DNA from 2 places in the Qipengyuania sp. 902 genome. Region 2 is predicted to be linked to the other one. Evidence: predicted binding sites of a transcription regulator. Region 2 holds the regulator's gene; the other holds the start of a gene.
What was found. Region 2 encodes LexA, which represses DNA repair genes until DNA is damaged. Its sites were predicted from a motif close to GTTCCNCNCTTGTTCT; they were not measured.
Positions count from the first base shown of each region.

Region 1: a site for LexA is predicted at 4,459-4,474, ahead of ACSH0F_RS02025 (ribonucleoside-diphosphate reductase subunit alpha). Genes of this name have one in related genera too.

Region 1 is NZ_JBNJLJ010000001.1:414,611-422,250, forward strand. It holds gene ACSH0F_RS02010 (hypothetical protein) at 152-454, shown strand; gene ACSH0F_RS02015 (DUF2171 domain-containing protein) at 674-916, shown strand; gene ACSH0F_RS02020 (GGDEF domain-containing protein) at 1,070-2,284, shown strand; gene ACSH0F_RS02025 (ribonucleoside-diphosphate reductase subunit alpha) at 2,384-4,402, opposite strand; gene ACSH0F_RS02030 (energy transducer TonB family protein) at 5,007-5,504, opposite strand; gene ACSH0F_RS02035 (alpha/beta fold hydrolase) at 5,812-6,699, opposite strand; gene ACSH0F_RS02040 (PilZ domain-containing protein) at 6,849-7,178, shown strand; gene ACSH0F_RS02045 (hypothetical protein) at 7,288-7,640, shown strand, end outside.
Region 2 is NZ_JBNJLJ010000002.1:246,327-253,966, reverse strand. It holds gene ACSH0F_RS06325 (citrate synthase) at 1-310, opposite strand, end outside; gene gltX (glutamate--tRNA ligase) at 321-1,772, opposite strand; gene ACSH0F_RS06315 (ComEC/Rec2 family competence protein) at 1,894-4,008, shown strand; gene lexA (transcriptional repressor LexA) at 4,084-4,782, opposite strand; gene trpC (indole-3-glycerol phosphate synthase TrpC) at 4,929-5,714, opposite strand; gene trpD (anthranilate phosphoribosyltransferase) at 5,711-6,703, opposite strand; gene ACSH0F_RS06295 (anthranilate synthase component II) at 6,700-7,314, opposite strand; gene pip (prolyl aminopeptidase) at 7,376-7,640, opposite strand, start outside.

The DNA.
Region 1 (7,640 bases), on a different contig from region 2:
AAGGCAAGAGGGGATGATTCGGCGGGGATAAGATGGGAGCGTGCGGGGATAAGTCCCGAGCCGTGGCGAATGCGACGAACCGCGCCGGCGTGCGACGAGTGGCGGAACGGTGCGGGGGCCGCGTCCGTTGGGTCGGTGAAGGAGATATCCCATGGGTGAGTACGCCCCCGACGACCAACGCACCGTCCATAACAATGCCGATGGCGAATGGCAGGATAAGGAAGCCAAGGACGCATCGCGCAAGAATCAAGCGCCGACGAACGATGACGAGGCCCAGATGGGCTATGGCAATGCGCGCAACGAAAACGGCACGAGCGAACAGGCGGAAGCCGAAGGCGATCTCGAGAACTCGCTGAACTCCGACGTCTACGACGCGGCTCAGCCGGGCGAAACCTCGGACAACGAGGCAGAGCGCGCCCGCGCCGACGCCAATCGGCCGCTGAACGGCAGTTAAGCGTAATCAATTTCGGGAAGTGCGGGCATGGCCCGGTTTCCCCTTTTGCGGGACATGTTCCGCACCCCCGGCGCTCCGCCTCCACCAGAGGCGGGGCGCTACTTTTTTGCCTGCTCAACACGTTGATCAATGAGCCGTGCCGCAGCGCCGACGAGCCGAGGAACGGCGCGTCTAGATACCCGTTATTTAGGCATAACCCATTCGAAACAAAGGAATACCATGTTTGAGATGCTACGTATCAAGGAACATATGGAAGTCGCCAATTCGGAAGGCCAGCATGTCGGCACTGTCGATGGCGTTCAGGATGACAAGATCAAGCTGACCAAGTCGGACAGTTCGGACAGCATGCACCACTTCCTCTCGCTCGAAGATGTCGAGAAGATCGATGACAATCGCATCTACCTGAAGGAAAGCGCACGCATTCCCGAAGGTCTCGGCAACAAGGCGACCATGAACGCCTGATTCAAAATCTTACCGCGATCTATCGTGGATCGCCAGAACCCCGCCGGTCCTTTGGGCTGGCGGGGTTTCCTATTGTGCTGAACGCGGCGTTAGGAAATTCATTACCAGCTTTCCGAGTACCGAATTAATTCGGTGCTGGCATGACCGGGCGCAATGGGTGAGAAATCCGTCCTCGATCCGGCCCTGCGTCCGATGGTCACCGCCGCGCTGGCGCAGCCGGTGCTGCTGGGCGAGTGGCCGCAGCCGTTGCGCAAGCAATGGTTTGCGGATCGCAAGGCGCAGATGCTGGTCGAGCTCGCCTTCGTCCTCAAGCTCGGCTTCGGTCTCGCTATCGTGGCCTTCCTCACCGACTGGCTGATCGTTCGCGATCTCGCATGGACGGCGCTTGCCGTCAGGGTGGGTACGATCGGTCCGTTGACGGTCGTTGGATTGTGGGCCGCGCGGAGCGGCCGGGTCGCCATTGCGAATATCGCCACGACCGTTGCCCTGTCGATCTTCGGCGCAGTCGCCATGTGGGTCGCGGCCCACGGCACGCCCGCCGATATCGCGCGCTACAGCATGGCGATCGTGGTCACCATGCTGGCCGCCTTGTTCGTGCTGCCGATGTCGATCGCGCACAAGTTGCGCGTGGCTCTGGTGTTCTTCCTCGCAAGCAGCCTCGCAGCTTTCTTTCCCGAACCGATCCCTCCCGAACTGCTCATCCATCATTTCGCCGCCGGGGCCATAGCAGGAATCGGAGGGTTGCTCCTGGCGATACGCAACTGGCACATGGAATCGCGCAGCTTCCTGCTCAGCCTGCAATTGCGTTTCGACCGCGAGGACCTGGAACAAAGCAACGCAATGCTGCGCGAACTGTCCGAGAGCGATCCGCTCACCGGGCTACCTAACCGCCGCAGCCTGGAGCGGGTGTTCGAGGACGAGTATATCGACCGGTCTGCAGGGTCGACGGCCTTGCTGATGGTTGATGTCGATCACTTCAAGCACTTCAACGATCGCTTCGGCCACCAGATCGGCGATAGCTGCCTGGTCGAAGTCGCGCGCGAACTGGAGCGCTGTATCGAACACCACGGCGGACATATCGCCCGGTTCGGGGGTGAGGAGTTCATCGCCATCCTACACGAACAGGGCGGGCGCGATGCGGAAGCCATTGCCGAAGAGATGCGCGAGGCCGTCGCCAGCCTGAGCATAGAGACCGGTCAGCGAAAGCCTTGCGCGGTAAATATCAGCATCGGCATGGCCCGGGGGCGGGGTGGCCAGTCGATGGGCCAACTGATCGCACGGGCAGACGAGGCGCTCTACCGCGCCAAGCAGAACGGGCGGAACCGGGTCGAAGTGGCCTATGCCGCGATGGACGAGCTGGTCGGCTAATCGGGTTTCCGGTCTACCGGGCCGTTCATGCGACAAGGGCCCAGCGGTCGAAACCGCCGGGCCCCCTCATCGATCTTGCAGCCAGATGGCTGGACAAGCCTACTGACAGGCGAGGCATTCCTCGTAATCGGTCTGCTCGCCGCCGGCGGCCAGTTCGTATTTCGCGGCATCGGCGGTGTTGTCCGCCTCGACGCCGCCGGCGAAACCGGCGCGCTGCACGCTCTTGGAACGCAGGTAGTAGAGCGACTTGATGCCCTTCTCCCATGCCTGGAAGTGCAGCATCATCAGGTCCCACTTGTCGACATCGGCGGGGATGAACAGGTTCAGCGACTGGGCCTGGTCGATATAGGGCGCGCGGTCGGCAGCGAATTCGAGCAGCCAGCGCTGGTCGATCTCGAAGCTGGTCTTGAACGCGGCCTTTTCCTCGGCGCTGAGGAAGTCGAGATGCTGGACGCTGCCGCCCCGCTCGAGGATCGAATTCCAGACCGCAGTCGAGTTTTTCGATTTCTTGTCGAGGATCTTTTCCAGATACGGGTTCTTGACCACGAAGCTGCCGGACAGCGTCTTGTGGGTATAGATGTTCGCCGGGATCGGCTCGATACAGGCGCTGGTGCCGCCGCAGATGATGCTGATCGACGCGGTCGGCGCGATCGCCATCTTGCAGCTGAAGCGCTCCATCGCGCCCATTTCTTCCGCATCGGGGCAGGCGCCGCGTTCCTGTGCGAGCACCAGCGACGCCTCTTCCGCCTTGCCGCTGATGTGCTTGAACATCTTGAGGTTCCAGACCTTCGCCATCGGGCTTTCGAAGCCGATGCCCTTGGCCTGGAGGAAGGAGTGGAAGCCCATCACGCCCATGCCGACGCTGCGTTCGCGCATGGCGGAATATTTCGCGCGGGCCATCTCGTCCGGCGCGCGGTCGATATAGTCCTGCAGGACATTGTCGAGGAAGCGCATGACGTCCTCGATGAAGGTCTTGTCCTCGTTCCACTCGTCCCATTTCTCGAGGTTGAGCGAGGAGAGGCAGCACACCGCCGTGCGATCGTTGCCGAGGTGGTCGATCCCAGTCGGCAGGGTGATCTCGGCGCACAGGTTCGAGGTCGAGACTTTGAGGCCCAATTCGCGGTGATGCTTGGGCATCATCCGGTTCACCGTGTCGGAGAAAACGATATAGGGCTCGCCCGTGGCCAGGCGGGTTTCGACGAGCTTCTGGAACAGGCTGCGCGCATCCACGGTCTTGCGGACCGATCCGTCACGCGGGGATACGAGGTCGAATTCCTCGCCGTTACGGACGGCTTCCATGAAGGCATCGGTCACCAGCACGCCGTGGTGCAGGTTCAGCGCCTTGCGGTTGAAATCGCCCGAGGGTTTGCGGATCTCGAGGAACTCCTCGATCTCCGGATGGGTGATGTCGATATAGCAGGCGGCCGAACCGCGGCGCAGCGAGCCCTGGCTGATCGCGAGCGTCAGGCTGTCCATGACCCGAACGAACGGGATGATCCCGCTGGTCTTGCCGTTGAGGCCGACCGGCTCCCCGATGCCGCGGACATTGCCCCAATAGGTGCCGATGCCGCCGCCCTTGGAGGCGAGCCAGACATTCTCATTCCAAGTGTTGACGATGCCGTCGAGGCTGTCGGACACCGAATTGAGATAGCAGGAAATCGGCAGGCCGCGCGTGGTGCCGCCATTCGACAGCACCGGGGTTGCCGGCATGAACCACAGGCGGCTGATGTAATCGTAAAGGCGCTGCGCGTGCTCGGCATCGTCGGCGAAATAGTCGGCGACGCGGGCGAACAGGTCCTGGTATTTCTCACCGGGCAGCAGGTAGCGATCGGTCAGCGTTTCCTTGCCGAATTCGGTCAGCAGTTCGTCGCGGCTCTCGTCGATCTGCACGTCGAAGCGGCGATCGAGGACCTTCTTCGAATCTTCCTTCTGCGTGGCAGCCTTCATCGCGCCGGCGAGCGCTTCGCCCGCGGCTTCGCTGACCAGCGCATCGCTGCCCGTATCGCCCTTATCCATGCTCACTGCCTTTCCGGCTTCGGCCGTGGTCGCATCGTCGGTGGAGTCGCGCACATCCAGGTCCATCTCCATCGCAATATCGTCCCCGCTCTTGAAATCCATCGTGGTCAGCCCCGCCGTTTGGGCCCGGCTGCTGGTCGTCGCATGCTCGGGCGCGTGTTCCGCTTGTGTTCGAGTCGGCGAGCCAGAAACACGCCTACCAATTTTCGCCGGTCGCAGGGCGGAAACTTATCCCTTTTTTACCCACAGACCGGCGCGGACGCGGCGCACATCCCATATGGGGATGGGCGCCCTCGATGCTAGGTCTTGTGGGTACCCCCGGTAGCCCGACTACTAGATACTGAATCAGGCGGGACTCGCACGCAAGAGGGTGAATGAAGATTTAATGGCGCGGATGCAGCTGGAAGCCGGGTGTCCTACCTTGCTGCAACGCCGCGACGCGTGGAGAAAGCTGGGCTGGCGACCCCCGCAAGCCGGAAAATGAATCTGCGAAAAAAATTTTGCGGGCAAAAAGGATGCATCGCCCTTGCGATTCATTCGAATCCGGGGGCGCAATTTTTGAATCGTGCGGCCCCGCAGCTGTCCAAAAGGCGGGCCCCGCCGAAGCAGAGCCCGCAACCGTTCGATTCAAAATGGCGACCCCGGCACGGGACACCGTTCCCGCAGACGAACACCGCCCCGTACCGAGACGGTAATCGCATCGTCGTCAGGAGACAGGGGGCCCCCCGACCGTCAGCGCGAGGACGCTGCGCTCCGCCGGGGACGACGCGAGCCGACGACTTTCTTCGCGCGCCAATTGGCGCGAGAGCCGCTCGGCTTGCTTCTCGTTATTGGCGAAAATGATGTTCGCCTGAATGACCTGGCCGTTCGCACTGCCCCGCGGCAATGGTGAAAGGCTGGTAAGTCGCGAGACTGCGCGTCGGCTCGCCCGGTCTACCTGGGATGAGCCGGACTTGCGATAGATAGTCACGTTTTCCGGGCGTCCGTCGACACCGGCGGTGAAGCGCACACTCGCGGCACCGCTTGGAGCCGATTGGGGTGAAACGCGTATCTGTCGTAGGTGCCGGTCCAGATCCTTCTGCACATTATCCGCGAACTCGCTGGGCGAGGTAGGTGACACGACGATCTCCTGCGACGCCAGCGGCGTGGCCAGCAGCGATGCCGTGACGGCAACGGACATGGCGAATATGGAAAGCTTATTCATGGGATCATCCTTTACGTATAGAGGATGATCGGCCGAAGAGAGTATCACACGAAGTGCGACAAACCTTGTTTTATAGCGATAGCGGTCTTTGGTCGATCAGCGTTGAGGCTTCTGCGGACGCTCGCGACGTCTTCGTGAATACATGAATCGCTACTAATGTCAAAATCGGGTCATATTAACATGTCGGATCTATACAAAGTTGCAACTATATAACGAGCGAAAGCACTTTCCGCGCTGTGGTTAACAATTTTGAACCCGCAACGGCATTCAAAGTGACCGGCTCGAATGGCGTCTTGCGAGCGACTCGCTAAGCGGCGGCACGGGCGTGGGATGCAATGGCCTCCGCCACCTCGTCGACCAGCTCCAGCGGCAAGTCGTGACCCCAGCCGGGGATCGTCTTGAGCTTCGCGCCAGGGATCGCGGCTGCGGTATCGCGCCCGCCTTCGACCGGCACCAGCGGATCGTCCTCGCCATGCATGACGAGGGTCGGAACGGAGACATCCTTGAGCATCTCGCGGCGGTCGCCATCTGCGACGATCGCCGAGAGATGGCGGGTCGGTCCTTCGGGATAGATGCTGCGCTGTACGCTCGCCCGCGCACGGTTCCGCAGGCGCTCCTCGTCGGACGGGTATCCGGGCGAACCGATGGTGCGGGCGAGCATCACCCCGTGATCGACCAGCGCCTCTTCCTCCATGCTCTTCGGCCGCGTCACCAGCGCTTTCAAGGCTTCGGGCTTCGCGGCGGGCAGCTTGGGATTGCCGGTGGTCGAGAAAATCGACGTTAGCGATTTGCAGCGCTGCGAATGCCGAGCGGCGACATGTTGCGCGATCATTCCACCCATGCTGGCGCCCACGATATGCGCGCGGTCGATCTCCAGCGCATCGAGCAGGCCGACCCCGTCGTCCGCCATATCCGCCAGCGTATAGGGCACTTTGGGTGTGAAGCCGAGCTTGGTCAGCAGCGTCATCTTGAGGATGCCCGGCGCCTTCACCCCGTCGAACTTTTCGCTGAGTCCGATGTCGCGGTTGTCGTAGCGGATCACGCGGAAGCCATGTCCGGCCAGCGCTTCGACCAGCTCGTCGGGCCACAAGATCAGCTGCGCGCCGAAGCCCATGACCAGCAGCATCGGATCCGCGGCCGGATCCCCATGTTCCTCGTAATGGATTTCGATCCCGTTCGCCTGTGCCTTGGGCATGCCTCGTTCCCCTGATTTCTAATTCTTTCCGAGCCTTTTCAGCCGAAACGTCCCGCCAAGTCCATCGCGAATGTCGCACGTATACAAGCCTTTTCCAGCCAAGTGCGTCACTCCGCGGCTGTGAGCCTCGATCCAGGACCTTACGATCAATGGACCGCAGGAAAGAAGACCGCAGCCAGACGCGCGAGACCGTTCGTGCAACCATCGCCGGCGTCGACACTCTTTGCACGATGCGAAACTTGTCGCAGTCCGATTGCATGATCGAGGGTGGCGCGTTGCCCGGCGACATCGGAGCGCCGGTGACTATCCAACTGACGGCCGACCTTGCCGTCTCCGGCGAAGTGGCATGGCAATTGGGAGAGAGCATGGGGATTTTCTTCCTCCAGCCCATGCCCCTGTCGGTGGTGCGCAGCTTTGCGCTAGACGACTGGCCGCTGCGTTCGGACTGGAACGTGCCGGGCCCGTCGACCTCGCAATAGCCCTTCCCCCAATCGCACTAGGACGGATCGACTAGGCCCGCTGGCGTATTTTCGCCGGCTGCCGTCTCGCTAGCCTCGCTCCCTGGAACTGACATCGGGGAGAATCGCCATGGCCGAAAAAAAGCAGCTGGATTGCCCCAGCGCGCCACACCAGCATCCCGAAGCGCGTCTGCTGGGCGTCGTGCTCGAGGAAAAAGGCCCGCCCCGCGTCTCCTATGTCGAGAAGGGCGTCGATCTGCCGGAAGATTTCGACGCCGAACAGCTCGGCGTCGATCCCGGCCATGCGCTCCGCTTCGCCGCACCCTGCGCCAACAAGGGCTGCGGACAATGGAAAGAGGGCGGCTGCGGGTTGGGACGCGAAATCATCAAGCGCCTGCAACCGGTCGTCGATGTCGCACCTGGCTGCACCCTGCGCGCAACCTGCCGCTGGTTTGCCGAAAACGGCACTGCGAGCTGCCTGCG
Region 2 (7,640 bases):
AATCGTCCAGCTCTTCCTTGCCCGGAAGTTCGCCGTTCAGGAGCAGGTAGGCGACTTCCATGAAGCTGGAATGTTCGGCCAGCTGGCCGATGGGATAACCGCGGTGCAGCAGGACGCCTTCTTCACCATCGATATAGGTCAGCGCGCTTTCGCAGCTGGCGGTGGACTTGTAGCCGGGATCGTAAGTGAACTTGCCGGTGCCACCGTACAGCTTGCGGATGTCGATGACATCGGGGCCGACGCTGCCCTGAAGTACGGGGAATTCCTGGGTCTGGTCGCCCAGATCGAGAGTTGCCTTGTTGTCGGCCACGCGTGTCTCCTCAACGGTTTCCGTCTGGCCCCGGGGCGTCGGCGGCTTGCGCATCGATCCGCGCGAGCGCTTCTTCCTTGCCCAGAAGGACCAGCACATCGAAAATGCCGGGGGACGTGGTCGTCCCCGTCAATGCTGCGCGCATGGGCTGCGCGAGCTTGCCGAGACCCAGTTCGAGCTGCTCGGCATACGATTTCGTAGTGGCTTCGAGAGCCTCGATTGTCCAGTCATTTTGCACATGCAGCATTTTCGACAGGCCAGCGAGCCGCTGGCGCGCTTCGTCATCAAGCAGGCCGGCCGCCTTTTCGGTCATGCCGAGAGGCCGTGTGGCGAAAAGAAATTGCGATCCTTCAACGAGTTCGTTGACAGACTTGGCGCGCGTTTTAAGGACCGGCATTGCCTGCTCGAGCAAGTCGACATCTGAGTCATCGCCCAGCTTCTCGGCCACGATGCGGGCCAGTCGCGCATCATCGGCCTCGCGGATGTAGTGCCCGTTCAGGTTTTGCAGCTTCTTGATGTCGAACCGGGCCGGGCCCTTGCCAACTCCATCGAGGTCGAACAGCTCGATCGCTTCCTCGCGGCTGATCTCCTCACGGTCGCCGTGACCCCAGCCGAGGCGCAGCAGATAGTTGAACAGCGCTTCCGGCAGCACGCCTTCTTCGTCGCGATAACCTTCGACACCGACGGCGCCGTGGCGCTTCGACATTTTCGCGCCGTCCGGACCGTGGATCAGCGGCACGTGAGCATAGACCGGATCGGGCCAGCCGCCTTCGATCGCGTCCATTGCGCGGATCACGGGGAGCTGGCGGAAGGCGTTGTTGAGGTGATCGTCGCCGCGGATAACGTGAGTGACACCCATATCGTGATCGTCGACGACCACCGCGAGCATGTAGGTCGGCGTACCGTCGGCGCGGAGCAGGACGTAATCGTCGATCTCGGCGTTCTTCACGGTCACCGGACCCTGGACGGCATCTTCGATGGTCGTCTCGCCCTCGGTCGGCACTTTAAGGCGGATAACGAAGGGCGCCCCTTCGGGAGCCTCGCTCTCGTCGCGGTCGCGCCAGCGACGGTCGTAGCGCATCGGTTGCTTGGCTGCGCGCTGGTCGGCACGCATCTGCTCTAGTTCCTCGGGCGTGGCGTAGCATTTGTAAGCATGGCCGGCTGCGAGGAGCTGGTGCGCCACTTCGGCATGGCGTTCGGCGCGGTCGGACTGGAACAGCGGCGCATCGTCGAAATCGAGGCCTAGCCAGTCGAGCCCCTCGATGATCTTGTCGATCGCGTCCTGCGTACTGCGCTTGCGGTCCGTATCCTCGATCCGCAGGAGCGTGCGGCCGCCGTGGTGCCGGGCGAATAGCCAGTTGAACAGTGCCGTGCGGGCCCCGCCGATATGCAGGTATCCTGTGGGCGAAGGGGCAAAGCGGGTTACGACCTGTCCCTCGGGCGTTCCACTATCGCTTGCCATTGGCTCTCGCTTCCTTTCAAACACTTGCATGGCGACGCGCGGGACGCCTTCGGTACCGATGGGGGGGACGGACGGAGGATCCGTGCAGGCTGTGCCGCGCCCTTGGCGCATGCGCGGCCTGATGTCCAGAATTGCGGATCGCTGCGAGACGGGTTTGGCGAGTGCCGGATTCGACCGCGGACCGTGGCTGGCAGTTGCCTTCGGCGGCGGGATCGGCCTGTGGTTTCTGCTCGATACGCCATGGCAATGGTCTGCGGCGATCGCTGGACTGGTGCTGGTCGCCCTCGCAGCACTCGCCGCGTGGCGCGATCGTGACGAGCGCGCCTACCTCCTCGCCGCGACTGTCGCCACGTCGCTCGTCCTCGCGGCAGGGATCGGGCTGGTCTGGGCAAGATCGGAATTGATCGGGGCAGAACCGATCGAACGACCGGCATTCGAGCGGCTCGACGCCCGCATTCTCGAGCGCGAGGACCAACCCGCACGTGACCGCATCCGCCTCGTACTGGCGGCTCGCGATGCCGGGGACGGAATCGCCAAGGCCTATCGCGTCAATGTGCCGCTGGATCAAGCGGATAGCGGGCTGCGGGAGGGCGTACGCGTCGGGCTGTCCGCGCGCCTCATGCCGCCTTCGCCGCCAATCGTACCGGGTGCCTACGACTTCGCGCGACGGGCCTGGTTCGATGGCTATGCAGCCACCGGCAGCGTTGTGGGGGATATCGAAATTGTAGAAGAGGCCGGCGGGGGCGGCGGCGAAGGCTGGATTGCGCAGGTTCAGCGGCACCTCTCGGCGCATGTTCGCGACCGTCTCGACGGCGCTCCCGGCGCGATCGCGGCGACTCTCGCCAGCGGCGATCGCGGGGCGATTTCCGAAGCGGACGAGGTGGCCATGCGCGATTCTGGTCTCACGCATTTGCTGTCGATCAGCGGTCTCCACGTGAGCGCGATCATCGCCGCGACCTATCTGATTGCGCTCAAGTTGCTGGCCCTGTGGCAATGGCTTGCGCTGCGGGTCCGTTTGCCGATTGTCGCCGCGGCAATCGCTGCGCTTGCCGGGATCGGCTACACGCTTTTGACCGGGGCTCAGGTGCCGACGGTGCGTAGTTGCATCGGCGCACTTCTGGTCCTGACGGCTCTGGCGCTTGGGCGCGAGCCGCTCTCTTTGCGCCTAGTCGCAGTGGCGGCAATTTCGGTGCTATTCCTGTGGCCGGAGTCGTTGGTCGGGCCGAGCTTCCAGATGAGCTTTGCCGCCGTGCTAGCCATCGTCGCGCTGCATAATGCGAAGCCGTTTCGCGAATTCCTTGCGCCACGAGAAGAAAGCGGCCTGCGCCGTTTCGGCCGCCGGGCGTTGATGCTGTTCCTGACCGGCTTTGTCATCGAGCTCGCACTTATGCCGATCGTCCTCTTCCATTTCCACCGGGCGGGGATTTACGGGGCGGTCGCAAATCTGTTCGCGATCCCGCTGGTGACCTTCGTCTCCATGCCGCTGGTGGCACTGGCGCTGGCGATGGACGTAGTCGGGCTGGGGGCGCCGGCTTGGTGGCTGGTCGGCAAATCGCTCGATGTGCTGCTGTGGATCGCGCACCTCGTTTCGGCTCAGCCGGGTGCCGTGAAGCTCGCGCCCAAGATGCCGATGGCGGCGATGGCGATATTTGTCCTTGGCGCGCTCTGGTTAGCCTTGTGGCATGGAAGAAAACGGCTTTGGGGCGTGATTCCCGTCGCCGTCGCTTCCTTATGGATGTGGGCGACACCCGCCCCGGACATCGTGATAACGCGTGACGGGCGTGATGTTGGTATAGCGAGCGCTGACGGTCGGCTGCTTGTTTTGCGGGACAGCGAGGGCAGCTACGCCCAGCAAAACCTGCGCGAAATCGCAGCGCTCGACGGGGAGCCCGTACCTTTAGCCGAATGGTCGGGCGCTCGGTGCAGCCGGGATTTTTGTAGCTTACGTATCGATAGGGATGGTCGAGAATGGGACGTGCTGATTGCGCGAAGCCGCGAACTTATCGAGGAGCGAGCGCTTGCCGCCGCCTGCGACAGGTCCGACATCGTCATCGCTGATCGCTTCCTGCCGCTCTCATGCAAGCCACGTTGGCTCAAGGCCGATCGCCGGTTTCTCGAGCGGGAAGGGGGTACCGCCATTTACCTTGCCGAAGAGCGTATCGATACCGTCGCCGAAGGGCAGGGCGAGCACGGTTGGTTCCGCCCTCTCGTCCGGCGGAACGCGGGCTCCCAATAAAAACAACCTCTGAAAGAAGAGGGGGCGCAGCCGACGCCGCGCCCCTCTCCCAAACCAAACCTATCTCGTCGAGCGTCAATGGTAGCGCCGTAGCAAACCGGCAAGCTTGCCTTGAACCTTCACTCGATGGGATTCATAAACCTGCGGTTCGTAGGCCCCATTCGCAGGATCGAGGCGGATTCGCCCGCCATCGCGGCGCAGATATTTCAGCGTAGCTTCTTCGTCATCGACAAGCGCCACGACGATCTCCCCGTCGCGAGCGGTATCGGACCGTCGCACGAGTGCGAAGTCGCCATCGAAGATTCCTGCCTCGACCATCGAGTCGCCCGACACTTCGAGCGCGTAATGCTCGCCGGGCCCAAGCAGCGCGGCAGGAACAGGCATGCTCGCCTGGCCCTCGATCGCTTCGATCGGCGCGCCAGCCGCGATTCGGCCATGGAGCGGCACGTCGATGATGTCGTTCGCCGGTTCCGGGGCGACGGGTTTCGCCGTTACCGTAGCCGCCGTGGTCGCGCCGGTATCGTTCGCAGGCTTGGCCTGGCCGGAGCCTGTCACCGCATCTTCGGGCAGTTTGACGACCTCGAGCGCGCGCGCCCGGTTGGGCAGGCGACGGATGAAACCACGTTCTTCGAGAGCGGAAATCAGGCGATGCACGCCGGATTTGCTCTTGAGGTCGAGCGCTTCCTTCATTTCTTCGAAACTGGGTGAAATGCCGGTCTCCTCCAGCCGTTGCTGGATGAAGCGGATCAATTCGTGCTGCTTGGCTGTCAGCATATCTGCGCAACTCCCGTGCCGCCTGTTCACAACCCTGTGAACGAATGTGGAACAATTAGGCAACGGATATCAGCAAGTCAAGCAATTCAGCCGTTTCGGACCTTTCTTGTGGAGAACAGGCGTTCGCGATACGTGCCGGAGCTGAGTCAGCCTTGGAGCAGGGTACGCGTCGCAGCGACGACATCGGCCTGCCGCATCAGACTTTCGCCGACGAGGAAGCTACGGACGCCGCCGCGCGCGAGGCGCTGGCAATCGGCATGCGTCGCAATGCCGCTCTCTCCGACAATAAGGGCGTGCTCAGGGGCGAGGGCTGCGAGCCGCTCGGTGGTCGCTAGTTCGGTGGTAAAGGTCCGCAGATCCCGATTGTTGACACCGATGAGCCGCGATTGAAGCGCTTGCGCGCGTTCCAGCTCGTGTTCGTCATGGACTTCGACTAACACGTCCATCCCGCGCTCAATCGCGGCCGCTTCGATCTCGCCCATCACGCCGTCGTCCAGCGCGGCAACGATGATGAGTATCGCATCAGCGCCGAGCGCGCGGGCTTCAGCGACCTGCCAGGGGTCGACCATGAAGTCCTTGCGCAGGACCGGCAGATCGCAAGCCTCGCGCGCTTCGACCAGATAGTCTTCGTGGCCTTGGAAGTACGGGGCATCGGTCAGGACGGAGAGACAGGCCGCACCGCCCCTGGCGTAGTCACGAGCGTGCTGCTCGGGGCGAAAATCCTCTCGGATCAGACCCTTGGATGGTGAAGCTTTCTTGATTTCGGCGATCAGGCCGAAGCCATTTTGCTGCGCGCATTCCAGTGCGGAGCGAAAGCCACGCGGCGGCGTTTGGCCCGTGGCTCGCACATCGAGCGAATCGAGCGAATGCTTCTGCATACGCTCGGCCACCTCGCCACGCTTGGTTTCGCAGATCTCGACCAGCTTGTTCATTGCGCGATCGCGATCCAGTCCGCCAGCAGTTGCCGGGCAGCGCCGCTATCGATTGCGTCGCCAGCCATTTCGGCACCAACCGTCCAGTCCTCGGTTTTGCCTGCCACGATCAGCGTCGCGGCGGCGTTGAACAGCACGGCGTCGCGATAGGGTCCGGGCGCCCCGAGCAAGAGCGCTTCCAGTGCCTTCGCATTGTGCGACGGATCGCCTCCGCGGATCGCCTCGACCGGTGCGTGGGGCAGGTTCGCCTGTACGGGATTTACCCGCCGCATCTCGAAATCGTTGCCGGTCACATCGGCCAGCTCGTTTCCACCCGCAAGGCTAAGCTCGTCCAGCCCCTCGTCGCCAGAAGCGATAAAGGTACGCTCGGTGCCGAGCTTGGCTTTTGCCGCTGCGTAGATCGGCACATAGGCCGGGCGCGCAATCCCGATCAGCTGGCGTTTCACGCCTGCCGGGTTGGACAGCGGCCCCATCAGGTTGAATATCGTGCGAACGCCGAGCTGTTGGCGGATCGGCTGCATCCGCCCCATTGCTGGATGATGGTTCTTTGCGAAGAGGAAGCAAATTCCTAGTTCGGCCAGCGACTTCTCGGCGGTTCTTCCTGCCGCTTCCATGTCCAGCCCGAGCGCTTCGAGCGTGTCTGCCGCGCCCGACTTGCTGCTCGCCGCCCGATTGCCGTGCTTGGCCACAGGGACGCCGCACGCCGCGACCAAGAGGCTCACTGCCGTCGAGACGTTAAGCGTGTGGTGCCCATCGCCGCCCGTGCCGCAACAATCGACCGTTCCTTCAGGCGCATCGATCGGGATCAGTCGCGCCCGCAGGGCCCGTGCCGCGCCCGCGATCTCATCGGATGTTTCGCTGCGGGTGGATATTTCGCGTAGGAACCGCGCGATTTCCTCGTCGCTCGTCTCGCCGTCCAGTATCCAGCCGAAGACCTCCTCGGCCTCCTGCTCGGCCAGATGCTGCTCTGCTGTGGGGAGCGTCTTCATGCCGGCACCTTTGCCTTGATGCCGCACAGCGAGAGGAAATTCGCAAGCAACGCATGGCCATGCTCTGTCGCGATGCTTTCGGGATGAAATTGGACGCCGTGGATAGGCAAGTCGCTATGACGGAACCCCATCACGCTGCTGCCATCGAGGCCGGGCGTCGTGCTGGTGCCGTTGACCGCGAGGCACTCGGGAATGTCCTCCACAATCAGCGAGTGATAGCGGGTCGCGATGAAGGGTGACGGCAGTCCGGCAAATACGCCGGTGGCGTCATGTTCCACCGGTGACGTCTTGCCATGCATCAGCCCGCCGCGAACGACCTTGCCACCAAAGTGCTGGCCGATCGCCTGATGGCCAAGGCAGACGCCGAGCAGCGGCTTACACGCATCCGCGCATGCCGCCACGAGGTCGAGACTAACGCCGGCCTCGTTCGGTGTGCAGGGACCGGGTGAGATCAGGAAGCCCGCCGCGCCGCTGTTCATCGCCTGGCCCGCCGAGATGGCGTCATTGCGCACCACCTCCACCTCGGCGCCCATTTCCATCAGGTAATGGACGAGGTTGAAGGTGAAGCTGTCGTAATTGTCGATGACGAGGATGGAGCGGCTGTCGGTCATTGCGGATCGCTCAATGGCGGCACGGCTTCGGGCTTTCAAGCAAGTTAAGCTGCCCGCAATGTCACACCTGCTTGCGAGCCAGCTTGTCGGTCGCCCGCACGAGGCCATCTATGATGCCCGGTTCCGCTGCGGAGTGTCCCGCGTCATCGACGATCCACAGCTCGGCTTCGGGCCACGCCTTTTTCAGCGCCCAAGCGGATGTTGGCGGTGTACAGATGTCGTGGCGGCCCTGAACGATGATGCCCGGTATGCCTGCCAGCGCACTGACGTTCTTCAACAATTGCGCTTCATCCAGAAAGAAGTCCTCGAGGAAGAATTTCGCACAA